Regions from separate parts of the Comamonas sp. NyZ500 genome, predicted to be linked through region 1. Evidence: predicted binding sites of a transcription regulator. Region 1 holds the regulator's gene; each other region holds the start of a gene.
The links. The regulator sigma-54, encoded in region 1, starts transcription at its own class of promoters, with help from an activator protein. The targets are predictions, from matches to a motif close to TGGCANGNAANCTGCTTT.
Positions count from the first base shown of each region.

Region 1 (10,343 bases):
GTCTTTTGTATCGGTAGCGACCAGGGGCAGCTTGACGGCTGCCGCCAAGGCCGAAGGTGTGGCGCCCGCCATCATGGGGCGCCGTCTGGACGCTCTGGAAGAGCATCTGGGCGTCAAGCTCATGGTGCGCACCACGCGTCGCATCTCGCTGACCCATGAAGGCAGCGCCTTCCTTGAGGATTGCCAGCGCCTGCTCTCCGATGTGTGCAATGCCGAGGCCAGCGTGTCGGCCGGCGGCGTCAAGGCCACGGGCCATCTGCGCATCACGGCGCCTGCCGGTTTCGGCCGCCGCCATGTGGCGCCGCTGGTGCCGCGCTTCCGCGACCTGCACCCCGATGTCACCATCTCGCTGAACCTCAGCGACCGCGTGGTCGATCTGGCGGGCGAGGGCTTCGATTGCGCGGTGCGCGTGGGGGATCTGCCGGACTCGGCCCTGGTCAGCGTGCGCATTGCCGACAATCGCCGCCTGTGCGTGGCCACGCCCGGCTATCTGGAGCGCCGTGGCACGCCCAAGCACCCCAGCGAACTGACCCAGCATGACTGCCTGACGCTGTCGTCCGACGCCTCGCAGACGCGGGGTTGGGCCTTCCGCATCCCGCATCCCGAAAGCGGCACCAGCGAGGTCGTGCACTTCAAGCCGGGTGGCCCGCTGGACTGCTCCGATGGTCAGGTGCTGCACGACTGGTGCCTGGGGGGCTGGGGCATTGCCTGGCGCAGCACCTGGGAGGTGGAGGCCGAGATCGCCGCCGGCCGCCTCGTGCCCGTGCTGGAAGAGTTTGCTGCGCCGCCCAACGGAATCTTCGTGGTCTTCCCCCAGCGCAAGCACATGCCGCTGCGCGTGCGCATGTGGATCGACTACCTCAAGCATCACTACAACCAGCCGGACTTCTTTCGTCTCGGCGTGGATCTCTGAGCGGGCCTGAAACGGTAGACAATGGACCGGTCGCCGTGGCCTGATAGGGGCCGCTGAACCCGTCCTTTTTTCTACTGTGAAGCCATGACCTTTGAAGCTGTTCTTGCCAGCGCCCATCTGCTGGCGATTCTGACCCTGGTGGTGTTTCTGACCAGCCAGGCCGCCCTGTGCCGTGTGGAATGGATGAATGCCGCCGTGGTGCAGCGTCTGGCCAGGCTGGACATGATTTACGGCATTGCCGCCATCGTCCTGCTGCTGACCGGCATTGCGCGCCTGCTCTGGGGCGTCAAAGGCATGGGAGCCTATACGGCCTCGCCGCTGTTCCATCTCAAGATGACATTGTTCGTCATCGCCTTTTTGCTCTCGCTCAAGCCCACGCTGACCTTCCGCCGCTGGAAGAAGACGCTGGATGCCAGCGGTCAGCTGCCGGCGCCCGAGGAAATCAAGCAGACTCGTAAATGGGTGATGTGGCAGGGCCATGTGGTGCCGGTGATCGCCGTGGTTGCCATCTTCTGGGCGCGCGGTATGTAGGCCTGTGCCAAGCTGTGCGAAAGGTAAAGGCCGCCGCAAAGCGGCCTTTCTCACGTCTGCAGCATTCAGAAGCTGCCGCGCAGCTTGAGCATCACATTGCGCGGATCGCCATAGTGGCTGTCGTTGACCAGGTTGCCAATCAAGGAGCAGCAGCGCTTGTCGAAGGTATGGCCGGCGAAACATGCGGATACCGCCCTGCAGCCTGTGAACCGGCCCTGGAACAAGGGTGTGGCGCCAGCGATTCGGCAGGACTTGAATCCGGCACGTAAAATCCCGCGATGCTCTCCGTCAAACAGGAATTGCTCGCAGCCCTGGCTGCTGAGCTCGAAACACTCTCGCCCGGCGCCGGCGCACGCGCTGCGTTTGAAAACCCCAAAGTGGCAGCCCATGGCGATTTCGCCTGCACGGCGGCCATGCAGCTGGCCAAGCCTCTAAAGGCCAACCCGCGCGCCCTGGGCGAGCAGCTCAAGACCGCGCTGGAGGCTACAGCCGCCTTCCAGCAGTGGGTGGATGCGATTGAAATCGCGGGTCCGGGCTTTCTCAACATTCGCCTCAAGCCTGCTGCCAAGCAGGAGGTGGTGCGCGAAGTGCTGGCGCAAGCCCAGAAGTTCGGCTACCAGGCCGATCGCGGTGAAAACATCCTCGTCGAGTTCGTCTCCGCCAACCCCACCGGCCCTCTGCATGTGGGCCATGGCCGCCAGGCTGCGATCGGCGACGCCATCAGCAACCTCTATTCCACCCAGGGCTGGAAGGTTCACCGCGAGTTCTATTACAACGACGCGGGCGTGCAGATCGACACCCTGACCAAGAGCACCCAGCTGCGCGCCAAAGGCTTCAAGCCTGGTGACGAATGCTGGCCCACCGACAGCGAAAACCCGCTGGCCAAGAATTTCTACAACGGCGACTACATTGCCGACATCGCCAAGGCTTTCCTGGCCAAGGAAACCATCAAGGCCGATGACCGCGAGTTCACCGCCAACGGCGATGTCGAGGATTACGACAACATCCGCCAGTTCGCCGTGGCCTATCTGCGCAACGAGCAGGACAAGGACCTGCAGGCCTTCAACCTCAAGTTCGACGAGTACTACCTCGAGTCCAGCCTCTATGAAAACGGTCATGTCGAGGCGACGGTCAACCGCCTGATCGCCAACGGCAAGACTTATGAGCAGGACGGCGCGCTGTGGCTCAGGTCCACCGACTACGGCGACGACAAAGACCGCGTGATGCGCAAGACTGACGGCGGCTACACCTACTTTGTGCCCGATGTGGCCTATCACATCCAGAAGTTCAAGCGCGGCTTCACCAAGGTGGTGAACATTCAGGGTACGGACCACCACGGCACCATTGCCCGCGTGCGTGCCGGCCTGCAGGCTGCCGATGTGGGCATCCCCGAGGGCTACCCCGACTACGTGCTGCACACCATGGTGCGCGTGGTGCGCAACGGCGAAGAGGTCAAGATCAGCAAGCGCGCCGGCTCCTACGTCACGCTGCGCGATCTGATCGAGTGGACCAGCAAGGATGCCGTGCGCTTCTTCCTGCTCTCGCGCAAGCCCGACACCGAGTACACCTTCGACGTGGATCTGGCCGTGGCCCAGAACAACGACAACCCCGTGTACTACGTGCAGTATGCCCATGCGCGCATCCAGTCCGTGCTGCGCGCCTGGCAGGAGGCCGGCGGTGCAGGTCTGGCGGCACTCAAGGATGTGGACCTGTCCGCTCTGGAAGGCCCGCAGGCCCAGGCGCTGATGCTGCTGCTGGCCAAGTACCCCGAGATGCTGACTGCTGCTGCCGAAGGCAACGCACCGCACGACGTGACCTTCTATCTGCGCGATCTGGCCTCCAGCTATCACAGCTACTACGACGCAGAGCGCATTCTGGTGGACGACGAAAAGGTCAAGCTCGCACGTCTGGCCCTGGTCGCTGCCACGGCCCAGGTGTTGCACAATGGTCTGGCGGTGCTGGGTGTGAGCGCACCCGAGCGCATGTAATCCCAGTTTCCTGTCCATCGATCACCTTGCCGGCCTTGCCTGTCAGGGGGCGATGGATCTGAGAATGGAATAACTGAAGCAGAAAGCGTTAAGCGACTGATATGAAGAACCAGCAACGCGGTGGAACCATCCTGGGGCTTATCTTTGGCATGGTCATCGGTCTGGCTGCGGCCCTGGCCGTGGCCATCTATGTGACCAAGGTGCCGGTGCCCTTCCTCAACAAGGGTGGAAACAACACTCAGCGCGATGCGGCCGAGGCCGAGCGCAACAAGAACTGGGACCCCAACGCACCGCTGCAGAGCCGCCAGCCTGCACCGCCCCCGGTGACACCACCAGTTCCCCCGAGCGACGTGACGGTGTCGCCGCCCACACCTGCGGTACAACCTACTGCAACCGGCGGAGTCACCACGCCGCCGCCACCCTCTACGCCGGAGAAGCCTGCCAAGCCTGCATCGGGTGATCCGCTGGGTGACCTGGTCAAGGAGCGCTCCGCCGCCGCCGACAAGGCAGACAAGGCGCGTGCAGACAAGGAAAAGGCGGCCGCGCAAACGGCATCCTCTTCGGACTCTGCGTTCAACTACTTTGTGCAGGCCGGTGCTTTCCGCGGCCAGAGCGAAGCGGAAGCGCAGCGTGCCAAGCTGGCCATGCTGGGCTGGGAGTCGCGCATCAGCGAGCGTGAGCAGAATGGCATCACCGTTTTCCGCGTGCGCGTGGGGCCGTTCAGCAAGCGTGACGATGCCGAGCAGCTCAAGGGCAAGCTCGACGGTGCGGGCGTGGACTCGACTCTGGTGCGCGCGGCCAGATAACAAGACCCCTGAGGCGCTGCGCGCCGGGGGACTGCAGCGTAGCTGCGGGGCGGCCCTTGCTTGAGGCCTCTGGCTTGTGCCATTGGTAGTTTTGACAAAGCTGAACTTTTTTGGGCCTGTTGGCTCTGATACTGCAGACCTGATACAGGAGTTTGTTTAGATGAAACGTCGCGAATTCTCTCTGGCTGCCTCGGCAGCTGCTGCCGGTGCCCTGAGTCTGGGTGCCTCCTCCAGCTGGGCCCAGGGCGCTGCGCCCAAGGAAGGCAAGGACTACATCAAGCTCGGCAAGCCCGCCAGCGTGAGCGCGCCGGCCGGCAAGGTCGAGGTGGTCGAGTTCTTCTGGTACAGCTGCCCTCATTGCAATGCCTTCGAGCCCCAGTTCGAAGCCTGGGCAAAGAGCCAGCCTGCCGATGTGGTAGTGCGCCGCGTGCCCGTGGCCTTCAATGCCTCTTTCGTGCCTCAGCAAAAGCTGTACTACGCTCTGGAGGGCATGAACCTGCTGCCCCAGCTGCACGCCAAGGTGTTCCGCACCATCCACGTGGATCGCAATCTGCTCAAGACCGACGACGCCATCTTTGACTGGGTCGGAAAGCAGGGCGTGGATCTGGCCAAGTTCAAGGAAGTCTACAACTCCTTCACCGTGGCCAACCAGGCGCGCAAGGCCGCTCAGCTGCAAAACGAATATGACGTGGAAGGCGTGCCCGCCATGGGTGTGGCCGGCCGCTACTACACGGACGGCACCAAGGCCGGCAATATGGACAATGTGCTGCGCGTGGTCAATGCGCTGGTCGCCTCCAGCCGCAAGGCCTGAGATCAGGCAGCAGACGTCAGTGACGTTTGACGCCCAGCAAGCCCGCCGTCGTGCGGGCTTTTTTGTGGGTGTTTTTTACGCAAGTTGCAAAAAGGGAATGACTACAATGGATGCAAGAAACGTGCCTTCCATGAAAAAAACACTCCTACCTCTTGCGCTGGCCTGCGCCCTGGCAGCAGCGACCGGCATTGTCCATGCCGAAAAAGCCGACAGCGCCAAGCCCATGAATATCGAGGCGGATGCGTTGCGTCATGACGAGCTGCAGCAGACCAGTGTCTTTACTGGCAATGTGGTGATGACCAAGGGCTCCATCGTGCTGCGCGGTGCTCAGCTCGATGTGCGGCAGGACGCCGAGGGCTATCAGTACGGTGTGATCAAGGCCGAGGCCGGCAAGCGAGCGTTCTTCCGTCAGAAGCGCGATACCGTGGCCGGTCAGCCCGAGGAGTTCATCGAGGGCGAAGGCGAAGTCATCGAGTACGACGGCAAGGCCGATATCGTCAAGTTCATCCGTCGTGGCGAGATGCGCCGCTACCGTGGCGGTCAGCTCAGCGATCAGGTCACGGGCTCCATCATCGTCTACAACAACATCACCGACGTCTATACCGTCGATGGCCAGAAGACCAGCGGCGGCCTGCCGAGCTCCTCCGTGGGACAGGGTGGCCGTGTGCGCGCCATCATGGCGCCCAAGGACGGCACCCCGGGGGCACAGCCCAAGCCTGCAACACCTGCCACGCAGCTGCGCCAGAGCATGACGCTGGGCGGTGAGAAAGCCGACGAGAAGAAATGAGCGAGCCGACTTTCTCCAGCAGCCGCAGCGGCGAGTCCGACAGCCGCCTGGAGGCCAAGCATCTGGCCAAGTCCTACGGCAGCCGCAAGGTGGTCAAGGATGTGTCCCTGTCCGTGCAAAAAGGCGAGGTGGTCGGTTTGCTCGGCCCCAACGGTGCGGGCAAGACCACATCGTTCTACATGATCGTGGGCCTGGTGCGCAGCGACGGCGGCGAGATTTTCATCGACGGCCAGCCGGTGGGCGGCATGCCGATTCACCAGCGTTCGCGCCTGGGCCTGTCCTATCTGCCCCAGGAAGCCTCCATCTTTCGCAAGCTCAGCGTGGAAGACAATGTGCGCGCCGTGCTGGAGCTGCAAAAGGACGAGCAGGGCAAGACGCTGACGCGCGACGAGATCGAAAAGCGCCTCACGGGCTTGCTGCAGGAGCTGCGCGTAGAGCATCTGCGCCAGTCACCGGCGCTGGCGCTGTCCGGCGGTGAGCGCCGTCGCGTGGAAATTGCCCGCGCCCTGGCCACGCAACCGCGCTTCATTCTGCTTGACGAGCCGTTTGCCGGCATCGACCCGATCGCGGTGATCGAGATCCAGCGCATCATCGGCTTCCTCAAGGAGCGCGGCATCGGCGTGCTGATCACCGACCACAACGTGCGCGAGACGCTGGGCATCTGCGACCACGCCTTCATCATCAGCGACGGCCATGTGCTGGCCGAAGGCACGCCCGAGGAGATCGTGGAGAACGCCGATGTGCGCCGCGTCTATCTGGGCGAACATTTCAGAATGTGATGACCCCCACGCTCCCTCACTTTGTGTGGTCGCTGTCCCCGGAAGGGGCCCTGACCGGCTGCGCCGGGGTTTGCCCTGGGGCGGCCCGGCGGCAAGTCCATAGCACTGCGCGCGTTTGCGATGATTGTCTGGGAGCCGCGCCTCGATGAAGCCAGGTCTCTCGCTACGCGTTTCGCAGCATTTATCGCTTACGCCGCAGCTGCAGCAATCCATTCAGCTGCTGCAGCTCTCCACCCTGGAGCTGGCGCAGGAAGTCGAGCAGATGCTGGTCGACAACCCTTTTCTGGAACGTGCGGGCGATGAGGCAGAAACTGCGGGGGATGCTCCTGTAGATGTAGCTGCTAGCGCCAGTGAATACAGCACTTCAGATGGTATTCATGCTGAAAGAGATGCATCGCAAGCGCAACAAGCTACTGAAACGGTAGCGGAGACATCAAACCCCGAAACCCCGGAAACGCTGAACTGGGAGGCCGACGGCATGGACGGCCAGGACGGGGAATGGGGCGGCGAATCCAGCAGCGAGTGGGATACGCCCTCGGCCAGCAGCTCCACGCGCAACCGCGACGGCGATGACGAAACCGATGCCATCGATCTGGCGCGCGAGCACCAGAGCCTGACCGACTTTCTGCACCGTCAGGCGCTGAGCCTGCATCTTGGTGCGGCGGACATGGCTGCACTGCGCTTTCTCATCGAGTCGCTCAGCGACGACGGCTATCTCGAGGATTCCCTGCAGGAGTTGGCGCAGAGCCTGGCTGGCGACGACTTGGAGGAGCGCGAGGAGCTGGAGCAGCACTTTGCCATTGCGCTGAAGCTGCTGCAAAGCCTGGAGCCCGTGGGTGTGGGCGCGCGCGATCTGGCCGAGTGCCTGCAGCTGCAGCTGCGCGATCTGATCCGCACGGCCGAGGACGAGGGCACGACCGAGGCGCATATGAGCCGGCTGCTGCTGGCGCAGGCCATCTGTGCCCAGCCCATGGACCTGCTGGCGCGGCGCGATCTGCGCAAGCTCACCAGCCTGTGCGGTGCGCGAGAGGAGCAACTGCGCGAAGCCATGGCCCTGATCGCCAGGCTGGAGCCGCGTCCGGGGCGCCGCTTTGTCGACGTGGAACGCCATATCGTGGTGCCCGATGTCATCGTGCGCCCGGTGCGGTCCGGCTCGGGCCGGGTGGACTTCTCCGTGCAGCTCAACCCCGAGGTCATGCCGCGTCTGCGCGTGCACGACATCTATGCCGGCGTGCTGCGCCGCCACAAGAACAGCGACGGCCATGCGGCGCTGCAGCAGCAGCTGCAGGAGGCGCGCTGGTTCATCAAGAACATCCAGCAGCGCTTCGACACCATCTTGCGTGTTTCCGAAGCCATCGTGGAGCGGCAGAAGAACTTCTTTGTGCATGGCGAGCTGGCCATGCGCCCGCTGGTGCTGCGCGATATCGCCGACACCCTGGGCCTGCACGAGTCCACCATCAGCCGCGTGACCACGGCCAAGTACATGGCCACGCCCCAGGGCACTTTCGAGCTCAAGTATTTCTTCGGTTCGGGCCTGGGCACGGAAACCGGCGGCAGTGCTTCCAGCACGGCCGTGCGTGCGCTGATCAAGCAGTTTGTCGATGCCGAAGATGCCAGAAAGCCGCTGTCGGACGCCAAGCTGGCCGATATGCTCAAGGAGCAGGGCATCGAGTGCGCGCGCCGCACCGTTGCCAAATACCGCGAGCAGCTCAAGATACCGACGACCACGCTGCGCAAGGCGCTGTAGGGCACCGCAGAAACAAGAAAGCCGCTGATGCATCGCACAGCGGCTTTCTTGTTCTGCATTTAGGGCGGGAGCCTTGATAAGGCATTCCTCAAGCAAGGGGCAGCGAGCAAGAGCCGCCCTTGCGGCGATGCTGCCGTCCCCCTTGGGGGCGCCCGGCCAGGGGAAGGCGCGTAGCGCCTCAGGGGGTTATCAAGAAACCAACCACCAGATAAACCAGACCAGCACGCCGATCATCAGGCCGAACTTGAGGATCTTGTAGAAGGTCGGATTCCAGTCACGGAAGGCACGGCGGTACTTGCCCGCATAGAACGAGATCTTGAACAGCTTGCTGATCATGCCGCGCGGATCGCCCTCGTTGTTGGGCGAGCTGGCGGCGGCCACCACGTTCTTGCCCAGCCAGTGATTGAGCCACTGGGCAAAGCCATTGGTCATGGGGCGCTCCACATCGCAGAACAGCACGATGCGATTGCCTTCCGAGCGGTTCTCGGCCCAGTGCATAAAGGTCTCGTCGAAGATCACGCCTTCGCCTTCGCGCCAGCTATAGGGCTGGCCGTCGACCTCGATCATGCAGCGGTCGTCGTTGGGCGCCAGCACGGCCAGGTGATAGCGCAGCGAGCCCGCATAGGGGTCGCGGTGCAGATTGAGCTTGGCGCCGGGCGGCAGCTCGGCAAACATGGCGGCCTTGACGCTGGGAATCGATTTCACCAGGGCCGTGGTCTTGGGGCAAAGCTCCATGGCCGAAGGGTGAGCGTCGCCGTACCACTTGAGGTAGAAGCGCTTCCAGCCGGTCTTGAAGAAGGAGTTGAAGCCTGCGTCATCGTTATTGGCGGCGGCCTTGATCTGCATGTTCTTTTGCAGATTGACGGCTTCCTCGCGGATCTCGCGCCAGTTGGCCTGCAGCGGCGCCAGCTCGGGGAAGGTGCTGGTGGGCAGATAGGGCGTGCGCGGCACCTTGCTGAACATCAGCATGAAGACGTTGAACGGCGCTGTGAACGTGGAGTGGTCAAACAATTGCTTGACCACCTTGTGGCGCACCTTGCCGCGCAGATGCATGTACAGCCCGCAGCCAAAGAAGAGCAGCACCAGTGCCAGAACGATAATTTTTGCCATAAGGGCCAATTTTACCGGGGGCACCCCGGCGGCCACCATGGGGGCAGGTCAAACAGAACCGGGGTAGGGGAATATCAAAAGCAATAGCTGCCGGCGCTTGACGGCCAGGCGCAGCAGCCGGTCGGGATCAGATACTCAAGGCAGGGCCAGCACGGCGCAGTTGCACAGATCCGCGCTCTCGAACGCCGTTGTGTCGCCCGCTTTGAGCCCCGGCACGGGGAACAGGCGCACCGTCAGCGGCTTGTTGAGGCGAAACGCCATGGTGCCCGTATCGCGCATGACGGCGGCGATCTGCTCGGCGCTGCTGTCGCCCGGCACAGGCACGGTATCGAGGCCGATGCCGCAGACGCTGCTGTAGGTCAGCAGGGCGCGGATATCGAATTCGTCATTCAGACTGGCCTGGGCCAGGCCTTGGTCCTCGGTCACGGCCAGCATCAGGCCGCTGAAGCCGATCTGTGTCACGCCGTTGACCGATTTGAAGACGCGGGTCAGCAGGGCCGAGGCTTCCACCGTGCCGCTGGCGCCGAAATAGGGCACGCCCAGCAGTTGGTAGACATCGACCATGGAGGCGCAGGATTTGGACGGCGCGGCCGAGGTGTCCATGCCCGCGATATGCCAGCCCTCGGCCAGTTTCACGCCGTCGGCACAGCGCTGGATGGCAGTGGCATGCTCGTTCAGGGCCTGGCTCAGGCGCTCGAATGCGAGCCTGAACCACGCCGCGTGATCGAGCTGCAGGCGCTGCTGCTGCAGCTTCTGCAGTTCAGCCACCATGAGGTCTGGCGTTTCCAGACCCAGCACCAGAGCGCCGTGGTGCTGGCCGCGGTGGTAGCTGGCCGGGAAATAGGGAATGCCGGGCGCGCAGTTGAAGTTG
Region 1 covers NZ_JAEIJE010000003.1:437,086-447,428, reverse strand. Annotated here, with positions in the region: gene JAO85_RS07815 (LysR family transcriptional regulator) at 1-913, shown strand, start outside; gene JAO85_RS07810 (DUF2214 family protein) at 998-1,444, shown strand; gene argS (arginine--tRNA ligase) at 1,723-3,432, shown strand; gene JAO85_RS07800 (SPOR domain-containing protein) at 3,534-4,238, shown strand; gene JAO85_RS07795 (thiol:disulfide interchange protein DsbA/DsbL) at 4,399-5,049, shown strand; gene lptA (lipopolysaccharide transport periplasmic protein LptA) at 5,180-5,836, shown strand; gene lptB (LPS export ABC transporter ATP-binding protein) at 5,833-6,615, shown strand; gene JAO85_RS07780 (RNA polymerase factor sigma-54) at 6,761-8,362, shown strand; gene JAO85_RS07775 (aspartyl/asparaginyl beta-hydroxylase domain-containing protein) at 8,552-9,472, opposite strand; gene JAO85_RS07770 (DUF711 family protein) at 9,608-10,343, opposite strand, start outside.

Region 2 (10,343 bases), on a different contig from region 1:
GAGCAGCCCTTCTACCTCTCGCTGCACTACAGCGCCCCGCACTGGCCCTGGCTGACGCGCGAGGACCGCGCCGAATCCGAGCGCCTGCAAGGCATGGGCAAGCATATCGACGGCGGCTCCATCGACACCTACCAGCGCATGATCCATCACATGGACGAAGGCATAGGCTGGCTGCTGGACGCGCTGGAGGAGAACGGCCTGAGCGAGAACACGCTCATCGTCTTCACCAGCGACAACGGCGGCGAGCGCTTCTCCAATACCTGGCCTTTCGTGGGCCAGAAGATGGACCTGCTCGAAGGCGGCATCCGCGTGCCTTTGCTGGCACGCTGGCCGGCGCGCATGACGGCCGGCGCCGTCTGCGACACGCCCAGCCTGACCATGGACTGGTCGGCCACCTTCCTGGCTGCAGCGGGCGTGGACGCGCATGCCGACTATCCGCTGGACGGCATCAGCCTGCTGCCCCTGATGCAGGATCAAAGCTGGATGCCCGAACGCGACCTGGCCTGGCGCATGAAGCACCGCGAGCAAAAGGCCTTGATACGCGGCGACTGGAAATATCTGCAGATCGAGGGCATCGAATACCTGTTCAACATCGCCAGCGACCCGCGCGAGCGCGCCAATCTGCGTGATCGCGAGCCCCGGAAACTGGCCGAGCTGCGCAGCGCCTGGGAGCACTGGAATCAGGAGCTGCCGCCGATTCCCGAGGAAGCCAAGGTCTCGCTGGTGTTCACCAAGGCAGACCTGCCGCAGGCCAGCTTCTGAACTGAGCGCTGCCTGCAAGCCCATCGCACAGGCGATGGGCTTTTTTGCGTCCGCGCTCAAGCAAAGAGCATGCACTCACTTTCAAATCACCTGTTTGGTGCAAAAAACCGGATAAAAACCGGGCCATGGCGGTGCATTGCAAAAACGCACCATCCTGGTGCAATCGGTTCAGGCCGCAAACCGGGTGGCGAAAGTTGCGCTCAGTGATTGTGAAAACTCGTAGCTTTTTGTACCGGGCAGCTATGGCCCGCTGCCTGTTCTGGGGCCTTGGACAGCGAACCGTGCCGCAGCCGCCGCAGAGACTGGCACGGTCTGTGCTTTGAGAGTTCATCCGAGATTTTTGCCACGAAATTTTCAAACCGGAGGAACCCTGAATGCCTAGTCCCGCTGCAAGCCGTTTCAAGACTTTCGCCAAGACTGCCGCCCTGGCCTGCGCCGTTGTCGCCCCCATGTGGGCCCATGCCCAGCTCTCCGCCAACGTTGCCCTGACCACCAACTACAAGTTCCGTGGTCAGGATCAGGACGCCAGCCGCAGCAAGGCCGTCAAGCCCGCGCTGCAAGGCGGTTTTGACTACACGTTCGGCGACAGCGGCTTCTACGTCGGCAACTGGAACTCCTCCGTGGACTGGCTGCCCGGCAACTCGCTGGAAACCGACTTCTACGGCGGCTACAAGTTCAAGGCCGCCGATGTGGACTGGGATGTGGGCATGCTGACCTATGTGTACTCGGGCAACGCCAACGGCAACACCACCGAGATCTATGGCTCCGGCACCTACGGCCCGTTCACGGCCAAGTACTCGCACACGGTGTCCAAGGACTACTTCGGCTGGGCCGGCGCCAAGGCGGGCTCGGGTCTCAAGGGCCGCAACACCGGTTATCTGCAGTTCTCCTACAGCCAGGAAGTGATGCCCAAGGTGACACTGAAAGCATCAGTTGGTTACACCCATTTCTCCAGCGACATCAAGGACCTGGGCGTTCCCAACTATGTGGACTACAGCGTCGGTGGTGCCTATGACCTGGGCGACGGCTTCTCTGCAGGTGCAGCGGTGACCGGCGCCAACAAGAAGGCCTACTTCGGCGATGTGAACAAGGCGCGTCTGATCCTGACGCTCTCCAAGACTTTCTAATTTTTCAGGAGCCCGTCATGAAAATGGTGATCGCCATCATCAAACCCTTCAAGCTCGACGAAGTGCGTGAAGCTCTTTCCCAAATCGGTGTTCAAGGCATCACCGTGACCGAAGTCAAGGGCTTTGGCCGTCAGAAGGGCCACACCGAGCTGTACCGCGGTGCCGAGTATGTGGTGGACTTTCTGCCCAAGCTGAAGATCGAGGCCGCGATTGCCGACGATCTGGTCGATGCCGCCATCGACGCCATCGAGGGCGCAGCCCGTACCGGCAAGATCGGCGACGGCAAGATTTTTGTGCAGGCGCTGGAGCAGTCGATCCGTATCCGTACAGGAGAAACCGGCGACGCGGCCCTGTAAAGGCCCAGTCTCTCTGGAACCGTTTTGAGAAAGATTGCCATGATCAAGAAACTATTGAGCGCAGGCCTGGGACTGGGCCTGCTGGCTGCCGGCGCCACCGGCTTTGCCCAGGAAGCTGCAACGGCTGCCGCCGCCGCAGCGCCTGTGGCCGAAGCAGCGGCCGAGGCCGTGCCCACCCTGAGCGCCGGCGACACCGCCTGGATGCTGACCTCGACCATGCTGGTGATCCTGATGGTCATCCCCGGCCTGGCGCTGTTCTATGGCGGCCTGGTGCGCAGCAAGAACATGCTGTCCGTGCTGGCCCAGGTCTTCGTGATCTTTTCGCTGATCACCGTGCTGTGGGCCATCTACGGCTACTCGCTGGCCTTTGGCGGCGAGGGCAAGTTCTTCGCGGGCTTCGACAAGCTGTTCCTCATGGGCATCACGCCTGACACGCTGTCGTCCATGCTCAAGACCATCCCCGAATATGTGTTCGTGGCCTTCCAGTCCACCTTCGCCGCCATCACCGTGGCGCTGATCGTGGGAGCGTTTGCCGAGCGCATCAAGTTCGCGGCCGTGATCGTGTTCTCCGTGCTGTGGTTCACCTTCAGCTACATCCCCATGGCCCACATGGTGTGGGGCGGCGGTCTGCTGGGTGCAGACGGCGCGCTGGACTTCGCGGGCGGCACCGTAGTGCACATCAACGCCGCCGTGGCCGGTCTGGTGGGTGCCTACATGCTGGGCAAGCGCATCGGCTTCGGCAAGGAAGCCCTGCCCCCTCACAGCCTGACGCTGACCATGGTGGGTGCTTCCCTGCTGTGGGTGGGCTGGTTCGGCTTCAACGCCGGCTCTGCCGGTGCCGCCAATGGCGCTGCCGGCCTGGCCTTCATCAACACCATCCTCGCGACCGGCGCTGCCGCCATCTCCTGGATCGTGGCCGAAGCGCTGCTGCGCGGCAAGGCCTCCATGCTGGGCGCTGCCTCGGGTGCCGTGGCCGGTCTGGTGACCATCACCCCCGCCGCCGGTTTTGTCGGCCCCATGGGCTCCATCGTCATGGGCATCATCGCCGGCCCTCTGTGCTTCTGGGGCGTCTCCGGCCTCAAGCGCCTGCTCAAGGTTGACGACGTCTGCGACGTGTTCGGCGTCCACGGCGTCGGCGGTATCCTGGGTGCTATCCTGACCGGCGTGTTCTGCGCCAAGGGCCTGGGCGGTATCGAACCCGAGGGCTACAACATGGCGCATCAGCTGTGGGTGCAGGTCGAGAGCGTGCTGGTGACCATCGTCTGGTCTGGCGTGGTCTCCTTCTTGGCCTACAAGATTGCCGATCTGACCGTGGGTCTACGTGTCTCGGAAGAGTCCGAACGCCAGGGCCTGGACATCACTTCTCACGGTGAGGTGGCCTACACCCGTTAAGCGGCAGGCTCTTCGCAAGTTCAGTTTCATTACGTTGCCCCGCAGTGCGAACTGCGGGGCTTTTTTATTCACACCTGCTTTTCAAAAAAATCAAAGACCAGGCCTTCCTGCCCCGGGGGCGCCCCGGCTACCATGCAGGCCATGGATTCAGCCACCAGCCAAATCAATCAGCTCGGCGAGCGCATTCGCGCCGCTGCCAGTGACAAGACCCCGCTGCGCATCTGCGGCGGCGGCAGCAAGGACTTCTACGGCCTGCGTCTGCAGGGCGAGCCGCTATCCACGCGCACGCTCAGCGGTATCGTCAGCTACGAGCCCAGCGAGCTGGTGGTGACCGTTCGCGCCGGCACGCCGCTGGCCGAGCTGGAGGCAACATTGGCCAGCCAGGGCCAGTGTCTGGCTTTCGAGCCGCCGCACTTCGGCACCGCCAGCACCGTGGGCGGCATGGTCGCCGCAGGCCTGTCCGGTCCGTCGCGTGCCAGCGTTGGCGCAGTACGCGACTTCGTGCTGGGCCTGGAGATGATCAACGGCCAGGGCGAGCTGCTGCGCTACGGCGGCCAGGTCATGAAGAATGTGGCCGGCTATGACATCTCGCGCCTGATGACGGGCAGCTGGGGCACGCTGGGCCTGATCACCGAGATCAGCCTCAAGGTCCTGCCCGTGGCTCCGGCCGAGGCCACGCTGCGCTTTGATAGCTGCAGCCAGGAGCAGGCTCTGGACTGGCTCAATCACTGGGGCGGCCAGCCTCTGCCGCTCAATGCCAGCAACTGGCTGGAAGAAGACGGAAAGGGCACGCTGTATCTGCGACTGCGCGGCGCCCGTGCCGCCGTTCAGGCAGCCACGCTGCGCCTGGGCGGCGAGCGGCTGGACAGCGACGTCGTTGCCGCCGACTGGAGCGCCAGCCGCGATCTGAGCCTGCCCTGGTTCCAGCAGCGCGCTGCCGATCATTGTCTGTGGCGTCTGTCCGTTCCTGCGACCACGGCGCCGCTGCAGCTGCCGCAAGGTGCAGCAGGCCCGTTCATCGACTGGCATGGAGCTCAGCGCTGGGTGCAGGCCCCGCGTTCGGCCGCCGCAGCCTTGCAGCAACTCGCGCAGGCCGCCGGCGGGTCCGCTTCTCTTTTCAGAGCCGAGGACGCCAATCAGACAAGCGCCAACAGCGATCTCGATACGCATGCACAGGTCAGCCCGGCCGGCCGCACATCGGCACAGCTGCATGCCCGGCTCAAGCAGGCCTTCGACCCCGCCGGCATTCTCAATGTGAACCGTCTCTCGGCGCATTGGTAAGAACAAGGACAGCACCCCATGCAAACCAATCTCGCGCCCGAATACCGTGCCACGCCAGAAGGCCAGGAAGCCGAAGCCATCTTGCGCAAATGCGTGCATTGCGGCTTTTGCACCGCCACCTGCCCCACCTACCAGACCCTGGGCGACGAGCTGGACGGCCCGCGCGGCCGCATCTATCTGATCAAGCAAGTGCTCGAAGGCCAGACACCCACGCGGGCCACGCAGCTGCACCTGGACCGCTGCCTGACCTGCCGCAACTGCGAATCCACCTGCCCCAGCGGCGTGCAGTACGGCCATCTGGTCGATATCGGCCGCAAGATCGTCGATGAACAGGTCGAGCGCCCGACGGGCGAGAAGCTGCAGCGCTGGCTGCTCAAGGAGGGCATGAATTCCCCGCTGTTCGCCCCCGCGCTGAAGCTGGGCCGCGCCGTCAAAGGTCTGTTGCCGGAGTCATTAGGCGAAAAAATTCCGGCCGCCCAGGAGGCCGGAGCCTGGCCCTCACGGGAACATGCGCGCAAGGTGCTGCTGCTGGCAGGCTGCGTGCAGCCGGCCATGATGCCCCGCATCAACTACGCCACGGCCCGCGTGCTGGATGCCGTAGGAGTGCAGACCGTGATTGCCGACAAGGCCGGCTGCTGCGGCGCGGTGAAATTCCACCTCAACGACCAGGACGGCGGCAAGGCCCAGATGCGCGCCAATATCGACGCATGGTGGCCGCTGGTGGAGCGCGGCGAGGTCGAGGCGATCGTGATGAACGCCTCGGGCTGTGGCGTCACCGTCAAGGAGTACGGCCATCTGCTGCGGCTGGAGCCGCAATACGCCGACAAGGCCGCGCGCATCAGCGCCTTGACCCGCGACCTCAGCGAACTGCTGCCCAACATGCTGCCCGAGCTGGTGGATAAGCTCAAGGACCGCATCACGGTGCCCCGGGCTCCCGTGGCCTACCACCCGCCCTGCACTCTGCAGCATGGGCAGAAGCTGCGCGGCGGCGTGGAAGCGGGCCTGCGCGAGCTGGGGTTCGATCTGCGCGTGGCGCGCACCGAATCCCATCTGTGCTGCGGCTCTGCAGGTACCTACTCGGTGCTGCAGCCTGAAATCTCGCACCAGCTGCGCGACCGCAAGATCGCCGCACTGGACGAGCCGTTCGCCCCAGAAAAGCCCGCAGCAATTCTCTCGGCCAATATGGGCTGCATCGTCCATCTGCAAAACGGCACCGAGGTCCCGGTCATGCATTGGGTGGAGCTGCTGGATCAGGCCCTGGCCGCCGGCTGACACCCCCGCATGCCACTGCAGTTTGCAATGCTGGCATGATTGGGGGTTTTGTTTTCCCAGGCCCACGGGCTTTGCCATGACTGAAATCGTGTCTGAATCACAAGAGCAGAAAGCCTCGCAAGCGGCATCGCAGCACAGCGTGCAGGACTCGCAGCCCGGCTCACGCTCGCGCCGAGGCGGCCGTGGCCGCCAGAACCCGGCTCCCGCAGCCAAAGCCGCCCCGCAGGCCCCACGTCCGCAACACCCCTTGCTGGAGCAGCTGGCACAGTGGCACCCGGCCCTGTTCGGCGAACAGTTGCTGCCCTTCAAGCGCGGCATTTTTGAAGACCTGCTGGCCGCCCACCCGGAGCTGGACAAGGACGCGCTCAAGAGCGCGCTGCAGCAGCACACCCGCTCCGGTCGCTATCTGGCGGCCATGGCCAGCGGTCAGCAGCGCCATGACCTGAGCGGTCAGCCCGTGGAAGCCACTCTGCCCGAGCATGTTCACCACGCGCTGATCGAAGTCTTCCGCCGCCGCCAGCAGCGCACGCAGGAAGACCTGACGCCCAAGCTGCGCAACCGCATCGTCATCGCCTACGAAGCCTCCGGTCTCACGCGCGAGGAATACGCCGAGCGCGTGCAGGGCCGTGACGAAAAGACCAACGCCCTGGTAGTAGATGCCCTGGCCGAGGCCGATGCCCGCGCCGCCAAGGACGAGGCGCTGCTGCGCTCCTTCCAGCTCAGCGGCCAGACTTCGGAGCAAGAGTTCGCCGAGATGTACGGCATGAATCCGCGCCAGGTCGTACAGCAGCTGGAACGCGCGCGTCGCCGTCAGCAGAATATTCAGTAAAAATAGCTGCTGGCGCTTACCAGACATGCACCAGCAGCTATTGATTTTGAATAGATCAGGCCGCGCCGTAGCCCATGACTGCCTTGGTTTCGAGGAAATCGCGGAAACCGTGCTCGCCCCATTCACGGCCATTGCCTGACTGCTTGTAGCCGCCGAACGGCGCATTGAAGTCAGGCCCCGCGCCGTTGAGGTGGACCATGCCTGTGCGCAGGCGCGCGGCCACGCTGCGCGCACGCTCCAGGCTGCCCGATTGCACATAGCCCGAAAGGCCGTACACCGTGTCGTTGGCCATGCGGATGGCGTCTTCCTCGTCATCGTAGGGAATCATCACCAGCACAGGACCGAAGATTTCCTCGCGCGCAATGCTCATGTCATTGCTCACGTCGGCAAACACCGTGGGTTTGACAAAGTAGCCCTGGACCAGCCCTTCGGGGCGGCCTGTTCCGCCCGCCACCAGGGTCGCCCCCTCTTCAATGCCCTTGCGGATCAGGGCCTGGATCTTGCCCCATTGCGCCTCGCTGACCACGGGGCCCATGTGCATGCCCTCGGCCAGCGCATCGGCCACGGTCGCTGCGCCGGCGACGCTACGGGCGATCTCCACGGCCTGCCCATGCAGGGCGCGCGGCACAAACATGCGCGTGGGTGCGTTGCAGCTCTGGCCCGAATTCATCAGCACCGCCTGCACGCCCTGGGTCACGGCCTTTTGCAGGTTGGCGTCATCCAGCACGATGTTGGCAGACTTGCCGCCCAATTCCTGGGCCACACGCTTGACGCTGTCGGCCGCGGCCTTGGCCACGGCAATGCCCGCGCGCGTGGAGCCCGTGAAGGTCATCATGTCTATGCCGGGGTGGGAGGACATGGCCTCGCCCACACCGGGGCCGTCGCCGTTGACGAGGTTGAAGACGCCGGCCGGCACGCCCGCCTCGTGCAGCACCTCGGCCACGAGCAGGGCATTGAGCGGGGCGACCTCCGAGGGCTTGAGCACCATGGTGCAGCCAGCGGCCAGGGCCGGGGCGACCTTGCACATGATCTGGTTGATGGGCCAGTTCCAGGGCGTGATCATTCCGACCACGCCCACGGGCTCATGCACGACGGCCGTGCTGCCCTGCACATGTTCGAAGGCGAAGTTCTTGAGGACCTCGATGGTGGAGCTCAGATGGGCCACGCCCATGGCGGCCTGTGCCGCCTTGGACAGCCACAGCGGCGCCCCCATCTCCTGCGAGATGGTCTGCACAAAGTCGCCGTAGCGGCTCTGGTAGACCTCCAGCACCTTGGCCAGCAGGGCCAGGCGCTCTTCGCGGCTGGTGCGCGAGTAGCTCTCGAAGGCGAGACGCGCGGCGGCCACGGCCTTGTCCACGTCGGCGGCCGAGCCCATGCTGATGCGGGCAATGGCTTGCTCGTTGGAGGGATTGATGACCTCCAGGCTGCGCGGGCTGACCGGATTCACCCATTGGCCGTCGATATAGAACTGCAGATGGTCTTGCATGAGGCTATTTCCTTGGTATCGAGTCAAAAGAAGATGTTTGCGATCTGGGCCCGCCGGTGCGTGGCTCGGGCGCACCGGCGGGCCGGCGTACCGGCGCTCCGGCGTGGTGAAGTGCAGGCTTCAGGGCTTGGGCCGGATGGCGTCCGCCGTACCCTGGATGAAGGCCTTGATGGACTCCACGTCATCGCCCGACAGCTTGCCCGTGAAGTCCGGCATGCCGCGCGCCATGGCCGGGCCCTTGAAGACGAAGCTGGGCAGGTTCTCGATATAGCTCGCGTCCATATAGCCCAGGTTGGGAATATTGCCACCGCGGTCCACGCCAGGCACGCCATGACAGAACACGCAGTTGGCCACGTACAGCATGGTGCCGGCCTCGACCTTGGCGGGGTCGTATTTCACGCCCTGCAGCAACTGGCCTGTGCGCTGGGCCACGAATTCCGGCATCCTGGCCTTGCCGCCCACGACGAAGGTATAGACCGTGCCCGGCCCCTGGCGCTCGGTGGCGCGCGCAGCCAGGCCGTAGACACCGCCCCAGCCCACGGCCACCGAGACATACTGCTTGCCGTCCACCATATAGGTGCTGGGCGCGGCCACCACACCGGTGCCCGTGGGCGTTTCCCACAGCTTTTCGCCACTGGTCGCGTTATAGGCCACAAGGCGGCCATCGGCCGTGCCCTGGAACACCACATTGCCTGCCGTGGTCAGCGTGCCGCCGTTCCAGGGCGAGACATGCTCCACGCTCCAGGCAGCCTTTTGCGCAACCGGGTCCCAGGCCAGCAGGCGGCCAAAAGGCTTGCTCTTGGGCGGCTCGGCATTGAAGAACTTGGCCGTGTTCCAGCCCGTTCCCGACTGGGGCTTGCCCGGTCCGGCCTGGTTGAACTCCCACTTCTTGTCGTCCATCAGATTGACGGGCACGTTCTGCGCAGGCAGATACACCAGGCCAGTCTGGGGGTTGAAGGACATGGGGTGCCAGTTGTGCGCGCCATAAGGGCCGGGAACCGCGTCATGGGGCTTGCTGCCGTCGCGTGCCGCGGCAATGTTCATGGGCTTGCCGTTCTTGTCGTAGCCGCTGGCCCAGTTCACAGGCACGAAGTTCTTGGCCGAGATGAACTTGCCGTTGGTGCGGTCGAGCACGAAGAAGAAGCCGTTCTTGGGCGCATGCAATATGACCTTGCGCGGCTTGCCGGCGATCTTGATGTCGGCCAGGATCATGGGCTGGGTGGAGGTGTAGTCCCAGTTGTCGCCCGGCGTTTCCTGGTAGTGCCACTTGTATTTGCCGGTGTCGGGATCCAGAGCCACGATGGAAGCCAGATACAGGTTGTCGCCGCCCTTGGGGCTGCGCACCTTGTGCGACCAGGGCGAGCCGTTGCCCGTGCCCACGTACATGGTGTTGAGCTCGGCATCGAAGGTCATGCTGTCCCACATGGTGCCGCCGCCGCCGGCCTCCCACCATTTGCCGCTGGGATCCCAGGTCCTGGCGGCGCGTTTCATGGATTCGTCCTCAAAGGGTTTGGACGGATCGCCGGGCACGCTGAACCAGCGCCATTTCTGCTCGCCGGTCTCGGCGTCATAGGCCGTGATGTAGCCGCGCACGCCATATTCGGCGCCGCCGTTGCCGATGATGACCTTGCCCTTGAACACGCGCGGCGCACCCGTGATGGTCAGCGACCCCTTTTGCCCCTCGAAGGTATTTTTCTGCCAGACCTCCTTGCCGGTGGCGGCATCGAGCGCGATCAGGCGGCCATCCCAGGCACCCACAAAGACCTTGCCCTTCCACAGTGCCACGCCACGGTTGACGACGTCGCAGCACCCCTTGAAGCCGGTGCTGCGGTCGACCT
Region 2 covers NZ_JAEIJE010000005.1:205,856-216,198, reverse strand. Annotated here, with positions in the region: gene JAO85_RS10625 (sulfatase) at 1-762, shown strand, start outside; gene JAO85_RS10620 (TorF family putative porin) at 1,137-1,889, shown strand; gene glnK (P-II family nitrogen regulator) at 1,907-2,245, shown strand; gene JAO85_RS10610 (ammonium transporter) at 2,285-3,637, shown strand; gene glcE (glycolate oxidase subunit GlcE) at 3,770-4,918, shown strand; gene glcF (glycolate oxidase subunit GlcF) at 4,937-6,190, shown strand; gene JAO85_RS10595 (ProQ/FinO family protein) at 6,267-7,019, shown strand; gene JAO85_RS10590 (aldehyde dehydrogenase family protein) at 7,075-8,505, opposite strand; gene JAO85_RS10585 (PQQ-dependent dehydrogenase, methanol/ethanol family) at 8,626-10,343, opposite strand, start outside.
Region 2: JAO85_RS10620 (TorF family putative porin) is a predicted target of sigma-54. The motif match lies at 1,066-1,083, and genes of this name have one in related genera.

Region 3 (10,343 bases), on a different contig from region 1:
CATCGCCCAGCCGCCGCTGTCACAGCAACTCAAGCAACTCGAGGATGAGGTCGGCACGCAGCTCTTCACCCGCCTGCCGCGCGGCATGCAGCTCACCGCTGCAGGCGAGTCGCTGCTGGAAGATGCGCGCGTCATATTGGCGCGTGCCGAGCAAGCCCCCTTGCGAGCGCGCGAACGAGAGCGCAGCAGCCAGACCGTGCTGCGCCTGGGGCTGGTTCCCTCGGCCATGCAGTCACTGCTGCCCGGCTTGCTGCGAGCTGTGGCACAGGCCGGCTGTGAGGTGCAGATCGAAGCCCGCGAAATGATCTCGTCCCAGCAGCAGCGGGCCTTGCGCCAGGGCGAGCTGGAACTCGGCTTTGCCCGCCCCGGCCACAAGGAGGCCGACGAGCTTGAGCTGGCCAGCATTGACGACCCCTATTGCCTGGCTGTTCCAGCCTCCCACCCTCTGGCCGGAGGCAGTGGAATGCTGGATCTTCAAGCAGCCGTGCATCAGCCCTTTGTGGGCTTCACCCGCTATCAGGACACCGACTACTTCGACCGCACGGTCGCGCTGTGCGCCGAGGCCGGCTTCACTCCGCTGATACGCCACGAAGCCGGTCAGTTGGTGAATGTGCTGGCGCTCGTGGCCTGCGGTCTGGGCGTGGCCATCGTGCCGGCATCCTTCGCGATGTTTCACCGCGAGCAGATCGTGTTCAGGCCGCTTCGGGCTTCGCGCCAGGTCAGCCGGCTCGCCGTCCTGGCGTCTGCCGATGCGCTCAAGAGCAACCCCATGCTGGACCTTGTCGCCCAGCTCGCGCAATCGCAGCTGCAGGCCCTGGCTGCAGAGCTGGCGCAACAGGGAGCGACGGAGTCTCGAGCACAGCCGGTTTGATTTATATAACCAAATCGTCTGACAACTCATGGTTTTTATAGCGACAATTACGTTAATCATGAGCATCAGCCACTACATCAAGGAAATCGGTCGCGGCACCAAGGGCGCGCGCTCTCTTTCGCGGACCCAGGCCTGCGATCTGATGGGGCAGGTGCTGGACGGCAAGGTCAGCGATCTGGAGCTCGGCGGCTTTTGCATTGCCATGCGCTTCAAGGGCGAAAGCGCCGAAGAGCTGGCAGGCTTTCTCGACGCGACCCAGCAACGTCTGCCCGTGTGGCCGCAGGCCCATAAGGCCCAGCCCGTGGTGGTCATCCCCAGCTACAACGGCTCGCGCAAGCTGGCCAACCTCACACCGCTGCTGGCGGGTCTTCTGGCGCAGAAAGGACTGCCGGTGCTGGTACACGGCAGCCATACCGAGGACAAGCGCCTGGGCACGGCCGAGGTATGGCGGCAACTGGGCTGGACGGCCATCGAGCGTCCCATCGCTCTGGAGCCTGGCGACAAGGTCTGGATGCAGACCCGTCACCTGCTGGCGCCGCTGGATCGGCTGCTGCAGATTCGCCGCCAGATGGGCCTGCGCAACCCCTCGCACAGCATCGTCAAACTGCTGGACCCTATCCATGGCAGCAGCACCGCGCAATCCGGGCTGGTGCTGGCCAGCTATACCCACCCGGCCTATGCCCAGCCCATGCTCCAGACCCTGGCCCTGCGTGCGACCAGTGCGCTGCTGGTGCGCGGCACGGAAGGCGAGGCCGTGGCCGCCCCTCACCGCGAACCCGTGAGCACGGGTGTGATTGCCGGAGAAATCTGCTTTGAGCGCTCTTCCCTGCACAGCAGCCAGCTCGCATCCGGCACCGAGAGCAGTGCCCCGGAACAAGATCTGAATGCCGAGCAGACAGCCCGGCTGACACTGGACATTCTGAACGGCCAGCTACCTGTGCCGGCGCCGATCGCGCAACAATTGGAACAAATACAAGCCCTGCACCAGGCCATGCAGGTCACCGATGCCGACGCTGCCGCCAGCCGCGCCGCACTGCAAGCCTATAACCGCAGCCCCGACTGAGACCCCACAATGACTGCCATTTCCCACAACCCCAATCAGCGCGGCTCGTGCACCCTGGTGGGTGCCGGCCCCGGCGACCCCGAGCTGCTGACCATCAAGGCCGCCAAGGCCATTGCCGCAGCCAGCGTGCTGTTTGTCGACGATCTGGTCAGCGATGGTGTGATGAGCCACGCCTCGCCCTCGGCCCGCGTGGTCTATGTGGGCAAGCGCGGCGGCTGCAAGAGCACTCCCCAGGCCTTTATCGAAAAGCTCATGATTGCGGCCGTGCAGGACGGCGAACGCGTGGTGCGCCTCAAGGGCGGCGACCCCTTCATCTTTGGCCGTGGCGGCGAAGAGGTCGAACATCTGCGTCAGGCCGGTATCGAGGTGGATGTCATCAACGGCATCACCTCCGGTCTCGCGGGCCTGACCAACCTGGGCGCCCCGCTGACCCACCGCGATCGCGCGCACGGCGTGCTTTTCATGACCGGCCATGCCAAACCCGGCGACAGCGGCCCCGACTGGCGCCAGATCGCCGCCACGGCCCATGCGGCCAAGCTGACGCTGGTGATCTATATGGGAGTGAGCAGTGTCGAGCGCATCAGCAGCGAGCTGCTCAGCGGCCTGCCCGGCAGCACGCCCGTGGCCGTGATCCAGCATGCCAGCCTGCCGCAGCAGCGCCATGCGCTGACCTTTCTGAAGGATTTGCCGCAAAGCATTGCCGACCACCAACTGGGCAGCCCCAGCATCATCGTCGTCGGCGATGTGGTCCAGGGCATTGCCGCCTGGCAGAACCAGCCCCAAGCCTTGCCGCAATCAGCGGCAGCCTGATCCAGGACCATCCCCGGGCTGTCCTGCAAGCCGGGCGAGCGGCAAGCGCCGCCTCGCTGCGAGACTACGTCCACGCAGAAGCGGCGATGCGACTCAGGGAGTACGAGTCTCGGCAAAGCGCTCGGCGAGCTCCTTGCGCAGTTCCTTGCGGATGATGGCGGCGTCCCAGCGGCGCTTTTCCTCGTCGGTTTCGAGCTGCAGCGGGGGCACGGGGGCAGGCTTTTTGTCATCGTCCACGGCCACCATGGTGAAGAAGCAGCTGTTCACGTGGCGCACCACCTGGCTGCGAATCTCCTCGGCAATCACCTTGATGCCGATTTCCATGGAGGACTTGCCGGTGTGGTTCACGCTGGCCAGAAAAGTCACCAGCTCACCTACGTGGATAGGCTGCAGAAACATCACCTGATCCACGCTCAGCGTCACGACATAGCGGCCCGCATAACGGCTGGCGCAGGCATAGGCAACCTGGTCCAGCAATTTCAAGATGGCGCCCCCGTGCACATTGCCGGAGAAGTTGGCCATGTCAGGCGACATGAGCACGGTCATGCTCAGTTGGTGGGATGGTGTATTCATGGGGCGCGATTCTAGAAGTGATCCGGGACGCACGCTGAACCCTTGCGCATACCCCAATGGGACAATGGGCTGCAGATATAAACAAGTACCGACTTACACCGTGCTGTAAGTCTCAGGAGTGCGTCTTGCAAGTTCTGTTTCCCAACCCCTTCGGCCAGCCTGCCGCCAGCGCACAGGAAGTTGCAGCGCTGCAGGCGCACATTGGCTTCTCAGATGCTTATGCGCAGTTTCTGATCACACAGAACGGCTTTTCCATGTATGCGCTGGAACAGGCCTCAGACCACGCCAGCTATCTTCATGACAGCACCGAGATTGCCAGCGAAAGCCACGCCAACTTTGCCGACCTCTTCAGCTTTGGCGCGCAACTGCATCAGGAAGACCTGAAAACCGTGCAGTCCGAATTTCTGCTGGCCCGCTGGTTTGTAGCCATTGGCCACGACCAGGGCGGCAACCCATTTGTGGAAGTTCTGCACGGTCGGCACAAAGGAAAGATCGGCAGTCTGGACCACGACCTTTTTCTGGGCGCCAGCGATCTGCAGGAATTCTTCGGCGATATGGAGCTGGAGCATATTGCGGCACTCAGCCTCGCCGATCAGGCCGATGCACTGTGCGACTCCAAGCTGGGCCTAATCTGGTTTCACGCCAGTGACCTGAATCACTTTACGGCCTGCTGCATTCACTGCGACGACGGTTTCTGGGGCTTTGTAGTGGACGAGCCCAAAATCTGAGGCATCTGGGACAATCGCGGCCTTGTTCTTGCTCCATCGCCCTGCCCGCCGTGTCCTCCTCTTCACAGGTCCCCTTCCAGATTTTTGACGCCATCATCATCGGCGCCGGTGCCGCCGGCCTGTTCTGCGCGGCCCAGGCCGGCCAGCAGGGCCTGAAGGTGCTGCTGATCGATCATGCGCCCAAGGTGGCCGAGAAGATCCGCATCTCGGGCGGCGGGCGCTGCAACTTCACCAACCGAGATCTGGACGTGCGTGCGCCGCACAAGCATTTTGTGGGGCAGAACCCTCAGTTCTGCCGCTCGGCCCTCTCGCGCTTCACACCCGCCGACTTCATCACGTTGATGGACAGACACGGCATTGCCCACCACGAAAAGCACAAGGGCCAGTTGTTTGCCGACCATTCGGCCGAGGACATCATCGCCATGCTGCTGGCCGAGTGCAGCGCGGGCGGCGTGCAGCGCTGGCAGCCTTGCCAGGTCAAGAAAGTAGTGCTTTCGCCGTCAAACCAAGACACAGAAAGCGATTTCAGCTATCAGATTGAAACCGATCGTGGCCTGGTACAGGCCGCCAACCTGGTCATTGCCACTGGCGGCCTGAGCATTCCCAAGATAGGCGCCACCGACTTCGGCTACCGTCTGGCCCAGCAGTTCGATCTGCCGCTGATCGAGCGCACGCCCGGCCTGGTGCCCATGACCTTCGACGGCGAAGGCTGGCAACCCTACGCGGGCCTGGCCGGTCTGGCCCTGCCCGTGGAAATCAGCACCGGCAGCAAAAAGGAGCGCATGAGCTTCCACGAGGATTTGCTGTTCACCCACCGCGGCCTCTCGGGTCCCGCCGTGTTGCAGATCTCCAGCTACTGGAAGCCCGGCACCCCGCTGCAGATCAATCTGCTGCCTGGTGTGGATCTGGCCGAGGTGCTGGCCCAGGCCAAGCTCCACTCGCGCAAGCTGGTGGCCAACGAGCTGGCCGCCCATCTGCCCGCGCGCCTGGCCGATGCCTGGGTCGGCCGCATGCCCGAGTTGCAGCGCCCCATCAACGAGGCCGGCGACAAGGCCCTGGCCAGACTGGCCGAGCAGCTGTCGCGCTGGGAGATCACTCCCACGGGCACCGAGGGCTATAAAAAAGCCGAGGTCACGCTGGGCGGCGTGGACACCAGGGTGCTGTCCCAGCAAACCATGGAATGCAAGACCCGGCCGGGCCTGTACTTTATCGGCGAGGTGGTGGACATCACCGGCTGGCTGGGTGGCTACAACTTCCAGTGGGCCTGGGCCAGTGCCGCCGCCTGCGCCCAGGCCATGGCGGAAAAGCAATTGGTCATGGCTTGAGCGACTGGAACCGAAGCGCCTGCCGCCATGAAAAAAAGGATGGTTGAGCCATCCTTTTTTGCTGCCAGCGCCTCCGGCGCACCATCCGGTCAGGCAGAAAATTCCTTGCCTTCATAGTGTTCGGGAACCTTGAGCTGCCCCGAGGCGATGGCAGCCGACGCATTGCCCACGCGCTCGCGCACAGCGGCGGCCACGCCCTGGCCCATGGTCAGGCGTACGGCGGCCGGGTCGCTCAAACCGATCTTGCGAATGCCCGGGCCGGGCGCACCGCGCTCCTGCATATCCTTGACGGCCAAAAACGCGCCAATGCCCACATCGGCCCAGGCGGAAGCGACAAACACCTGCGGGTCCACCGTGGTCCAGTCGATCACATTGCCGATCTGGCGCGTGCCCGCCTCGCGGCAGGCCTGGGTCACGCCATCGCGGCCGGAGTTGAGCATGGTGAAGATCACATCGGCACCGGCAGCCATCTGGGCCCTGGCAATGCGGTGCGACAAGGCGTTGTCGTCCTGATCGCCCGAGAAGTTCGTCAGCAGCTTGACCCTGGGATCGGTATCGCGCACGCCGGCCGCATAGGCTGCACGCCCCTTGAGTCCCGGGGGCACGCGAATGCCCGACATATGGCCGACCACCCCGGTTTTGGTGGTCAGCGCCGCCAGCACGCCGGCCAGATAGGCCGACTCCTCCTGCAGCACGTCATAGCTGCAGAGATTGCTTCCCTGTACCGCGCCCTGGGTCACGACGAACTGGGTCCTGGGAAAGCGCGCCGCAACTTCGGCTGCAGCCTGATTGTTCTGCCCGCCATGGGCAATCACCAGTTGCGCCCCCTGCTCCGCAAGCTGTGCAAGAGCCGGCACCAGCAACTCCTTCCTGGGCGCCATGCCGTCGAGAAAGCGGGTCTGCACGCCCAGCTCCTGGCGCGCTTTTTCCAGGCCGCGCCAGCCAGCCTCCATAAAGCCCTTGTCGCTGCGCGAGCCCGCAAACAGACCACCCACCACCAGGGAACCGCCGGATGCGGCAGGCCCGGAAACTCCGGCCCTGCCGGCACAGGCCGTCAATGCCAGCAAGCCCGGCACGGCTACGGCCGAAGCCATCCATTGGCGACGCGAAATAAATGAGGAATGAGAAGCGCTGGACAAGATGGAAGCTCCTTGAACACAGAAAAACAGCGACGCGCACAGGCACGAAACCCACTTATTCCTTGACCTTGGTCACGAAATAAAGCCTCTAAACTGTATGCAATTTCCGTGCACACGATACTCCCAAGAAACCCCAGCGCCGGGCTCGGCTGTCCTGGCGCCTGGGCAGCACCGTGCTCTTGCATTGCGCATCCGGCTTCGCTCCGCAATACACGCGACTTGAACGCGCCGATAGTCCAAAAGGCACAATGGCGGTGCCTGAATCTGGTCTGCGACAACGCCCTGCCTGCCGCCGCAAAACCATGCGCGCGCGACCGACGCCGGATTGCTTCACGCCCCATTGAAGACGCAGCCCAAGTCTTGGTCTATAATGCTCGACTTTGCTGGCATTACCCCGTCGGCCATACTAGTTAAAAAGTGGCGGGGAAACCGCTGTTCACGGCTCTCAGGCCCGATCTTCCCGAGAACCCTCTGTCAGCACAGATATATCTGGAAATTAAATGACTACCATCCGCGTCAAAGAAAACGAGCCCTATGAAGTTGCCCTGCGCCGCTTCAAGCGCACCATCGAAAAGCTGGGTCTGCTGACCGATCTGCGTGCTCGCGAGTTCTACGAAAAGCCCACAGCCGAGCGCAAGCGCAAGAAGGCTGCTGCCGTGAAGCGTCACTACAAGCGCGTTCGCAGCATGCAACTGCCTAAGAAGCTGTACTAATCGTTGATTAGGACCAGTCGGCCTTAAAACAGCCGCAAACCCGCGCTCGGGACGCCAGGCGCGGGTTTTTTGTTTTCTGGCCACTGCCAAGCCTGCCCGGCTGCGCAGTGACCTCCCAGCGCATGGACAGTCAGCGTCCGTTCGCCCACCCCAAGGAGAAAGCCATGAGCCTGAAAGCCCAGATTACCGAAGACATGAAGACCGCCATGCGTGCCAAGGACAGCGCGCGCCTGGGCACCATCCGCCTGCTGCAGGCCGCGATGAAGCAAAAGGAAGTGGACGAGCGCATCGAGCTCGACGACGCCGCCGTCATCGCCATCGTCGACAAGCTGATCAAGCAGCGCAAGGACTCCATCGCCGCCTTCGAAGCCGCCAACCGCGCCGATCTGGCCGATGTGGAAAAGGCCGAAATGGAAGTGCTCAAGGTCTATCTGCCCGAACGCATGGGAGAAGCCGAGATCACCGCAGCCGTGCAGGCCATCGTGGCCGAACTGGGTGCCTCCGGCCCTGGCGACATGGGCAAGGTGATGGGCGCCGTCAAGGCCCAGCTGGCCGGCAAGGCCGATATGGGCCTGGTGTCCGCTGCCGTGAAGGCCGCGCTGACCCGATAATTGGCAAATAGCCTGGGCCGCCACGCGGCATCAGGCTCAAAAACAGAAGCTGCTTGCGCTGGTTGTGCATATCTTTCAGACTCAAAATAATCTGAAATTCATGCATATCAATCGATAACAGCTTCTTTTTTAATAGCACCCCTCAATCCCGTGGACGCCTGTTTGCTGAAGAACTCCTGCAGGAACTCGACGCAGACCCGCACCTTGGCCGAGCGCTCCAGCCGCGTCGGATAGACGGCCCAGATATTCGCCTGCTGCTGCCACTCTGGCAGCAGCTGCACCAGGCTGCCGGCCTGCAGATCGGCCGCCACATCCCACAGCGAGCGCAGCACGATGCCATGGCCGTCGCGCGCCCATTGCACGGCCATCTCGCCATGATTGGTGGACAGCGGCCCGGTCACTTTCACGCTGCGCTCCTGACTGCCCGAGCGCAGTTTCCAGACACCGAAGGGATGATCGCGCTCCTTGATGACCAGACAGTCATGTGCTGCCAGTTCATCAAGCGTGCGCGGGCTGCCGCGCCGCTGCACATAGGCCGGGGCCGCGCACAGCACGCGGTGGTTGTCGGCCAGATGCCGGGCAATCAGGTGCGGCGCGATCTCGTCGCCCACGCGCACATCGAGATCGAAGCCCTCGGCCGCGACATCGACGATGCGGTCAAACACCTCCAGGCGCAGCTGCAGCGCCGGATATTGCGCAATCAGCTGCGACAGCGCGGGCGCCACCACATTGCGGCCAAAGCCGAAGCTGGTGGACACCCGCAGCAGGCCGCGCGGCTGGCGCCGCGTCACGTCCACCTCCTGCAGCAGATGCTCGACCTCGTCCAGAATGCGCTGCGCCCAGTGGTAGACGCGCTCGCCCTGCTCGGTGACAGCGACCCGCCGTGTGGTGCGATGCAGCAGCTTCACGCCCAACTCCTGCTCCAGCAGGCGGATGCGCTTGCTGACAAAGGCCGGCGAGGCATTGTGCGCGGCCGCAGCCTCGGCAAAGCTGGCTTTGCGCACCACGGTGGTGAAGACACGCAGGTCTTCGGGCGAGGGCATTTTCTGCACGATCTGTAAACAATCAGGCCACGATCAGTCAATTGTATTCAGTTATGCAAGGTGCAAAAATACCGCCAGGCACAGGCTGAGCCGCTGCCTCGCCACCCAACACACTCACGAGAGAGCACCATGTCCACTCCCAAAAAAATTGCAGTCATCGCCGGCGACGGCATCGGCAAGGAAGTCATGCCCGAAGGCCTGCGCGCGCTGGAAGCCGCAGCCAGGCGCTTCGACCTGCCGCTGGAGTTCCACCATTTCGACTGGGCTCACTGCGACTACTACGCCGAACACGGCCAGATGATGCCCGACGACTGGAAGGCCCAGCTCTCGGGCATGGATGCCATCTTCTTCGGCGCCGTGGGCTGGCCCGCCACCGTGCCCGACCATGTCTCGCTGTGGGGCTCGCTGCTCAAGTTCCGCCGCGAATTCGACCAGTACATCAATCTGCGCCCGGTGCGCCTGTTCGAAGGCGTGCCCTGCCCCCTGGCCGGCCGCAAGCCCGGTGACATCGACTACTACGTGGTGCGCGAGAACACCGAAGGCGAATACACCTCGCTGGGCGGCGTGATGTTCGAAGGCACGGACCGCGAGATCGTGATCCAGGAATCGGTCTACTCGCGCAAGGGCGCCGATCGCCTGCTCAAGTACGCCTTCGATCTGGCCCAGAGCCGCGCCAAGAAGCACGTGACCCTGGCCACCAAGAGCAACGGCATTGCCATCAGCATGCCCTGGTGGGACAAGCGCGCCGACGATGTGGCCAAGGACTACCCCGAAGTCACGCTGGACAAACAGCACATCGACATCCTGACCGCGCGCTTCGTGCTTCAGCCCGGCCGCTTCGACGTGGTGGCCGCCACCAATCTGTTTGGCGACATCCTGTCCGACCTGGGCCCTGCCACCACGGGCACCATCGGCCTGGCACCATCGGCCAACCTCAACCCCGACCGCAACTTCCCCTCGCTGTTCGAGCCCGTGCACGGCTCGGCACCCGACATCTACGGCAAGAACATCGCCAACCCCATTGCCATGGTCTGGTCGGGCGCGCTGATGCTGGACTTCCTGGGCCGCAGCGAAGGTGCCTGGCGCCAGGCCCACGACACCATCGTGGCCGCCATAGAGCACACGATCAAGGCCGGTCCGCTGACGCCAGATCTGGGCGGCAAGGCCAACACCACCGAGGTGGGTGAAGCCATCGCCGCGGCCATCGCCAAGGCCTGATGACTCCGGGCTGGCCCCAGCCGGCCCGATTCAAGGCGCACCCCGCACAGGCTGAACCTGCACCGGGTGCTTTTGCACGCCTGAACGCCCAGGGCCACCGGCTGCGGCGACCTAGGCTTCAGACCGCGATTTGGCTTTGGCTTGCGAAGCCGGTTTTCTGGCCGACCGTGCCTGGGCATTGCGCTGCGCAGCGGCCTGCACCAGTGCCTGGAACGCTGCGGCGTCAAGCGCATCGCCCAGATGCAGGTC
Region 3 covers NZ_JAEIJE010000022.1:34,393-44,735, reverse strand. Annotated here, with positions in the region: gene JAO85_RS22360 (LysR substrate-binding domain-containing protein) at 1-871, shown strand, start outside; gene ybiB (DNA-binding protein YbiB) at 930-1,934, shown strand; gene cobA (uroporphyrinogen-III C-methyltransferase) at 1,944-2,744, shown strand; gene JAO85_RS22345 (acyl-CoA thioesterase) at 2,838-3,317, opposite strand; gene JAO85_RS22340 (SMI1/KNR4 family protein) at 3,443-4,045, shown strand; gene JAO85_RS22335 (NAD(P)/FAD-dependent oxidoreductase) at 4,096-5,370, shown strand; gene JAO85_RS22330 (BMP family protein) at 5,460-6,509, opposite strand; gene rpsU (30S ribosomal protein S21) at 7,010-7,222, shown strand; gene JAO85_RS22320 (GatB/YqeY domain-containing protein) at 7,387-7,833, shown strand; gene JAO85_RS22315 (LysR substrate-binding domain-containing protein) at 7,941-8,876, opposite strand; gene JAO85_RS22310 (tartrate dehydrogenase) at 9,006-10,094, shown strand; gene JAO85_RS22305 (DUF1801 domain-containing protein) at 10,206-10,343, opposite strand, start outside.
Region 3: JAO85_RS22330 (BMP family protein) is a predicted target of sigma-54. The motif match lies at 6,606-6,623, and genes of this name have one in related genera.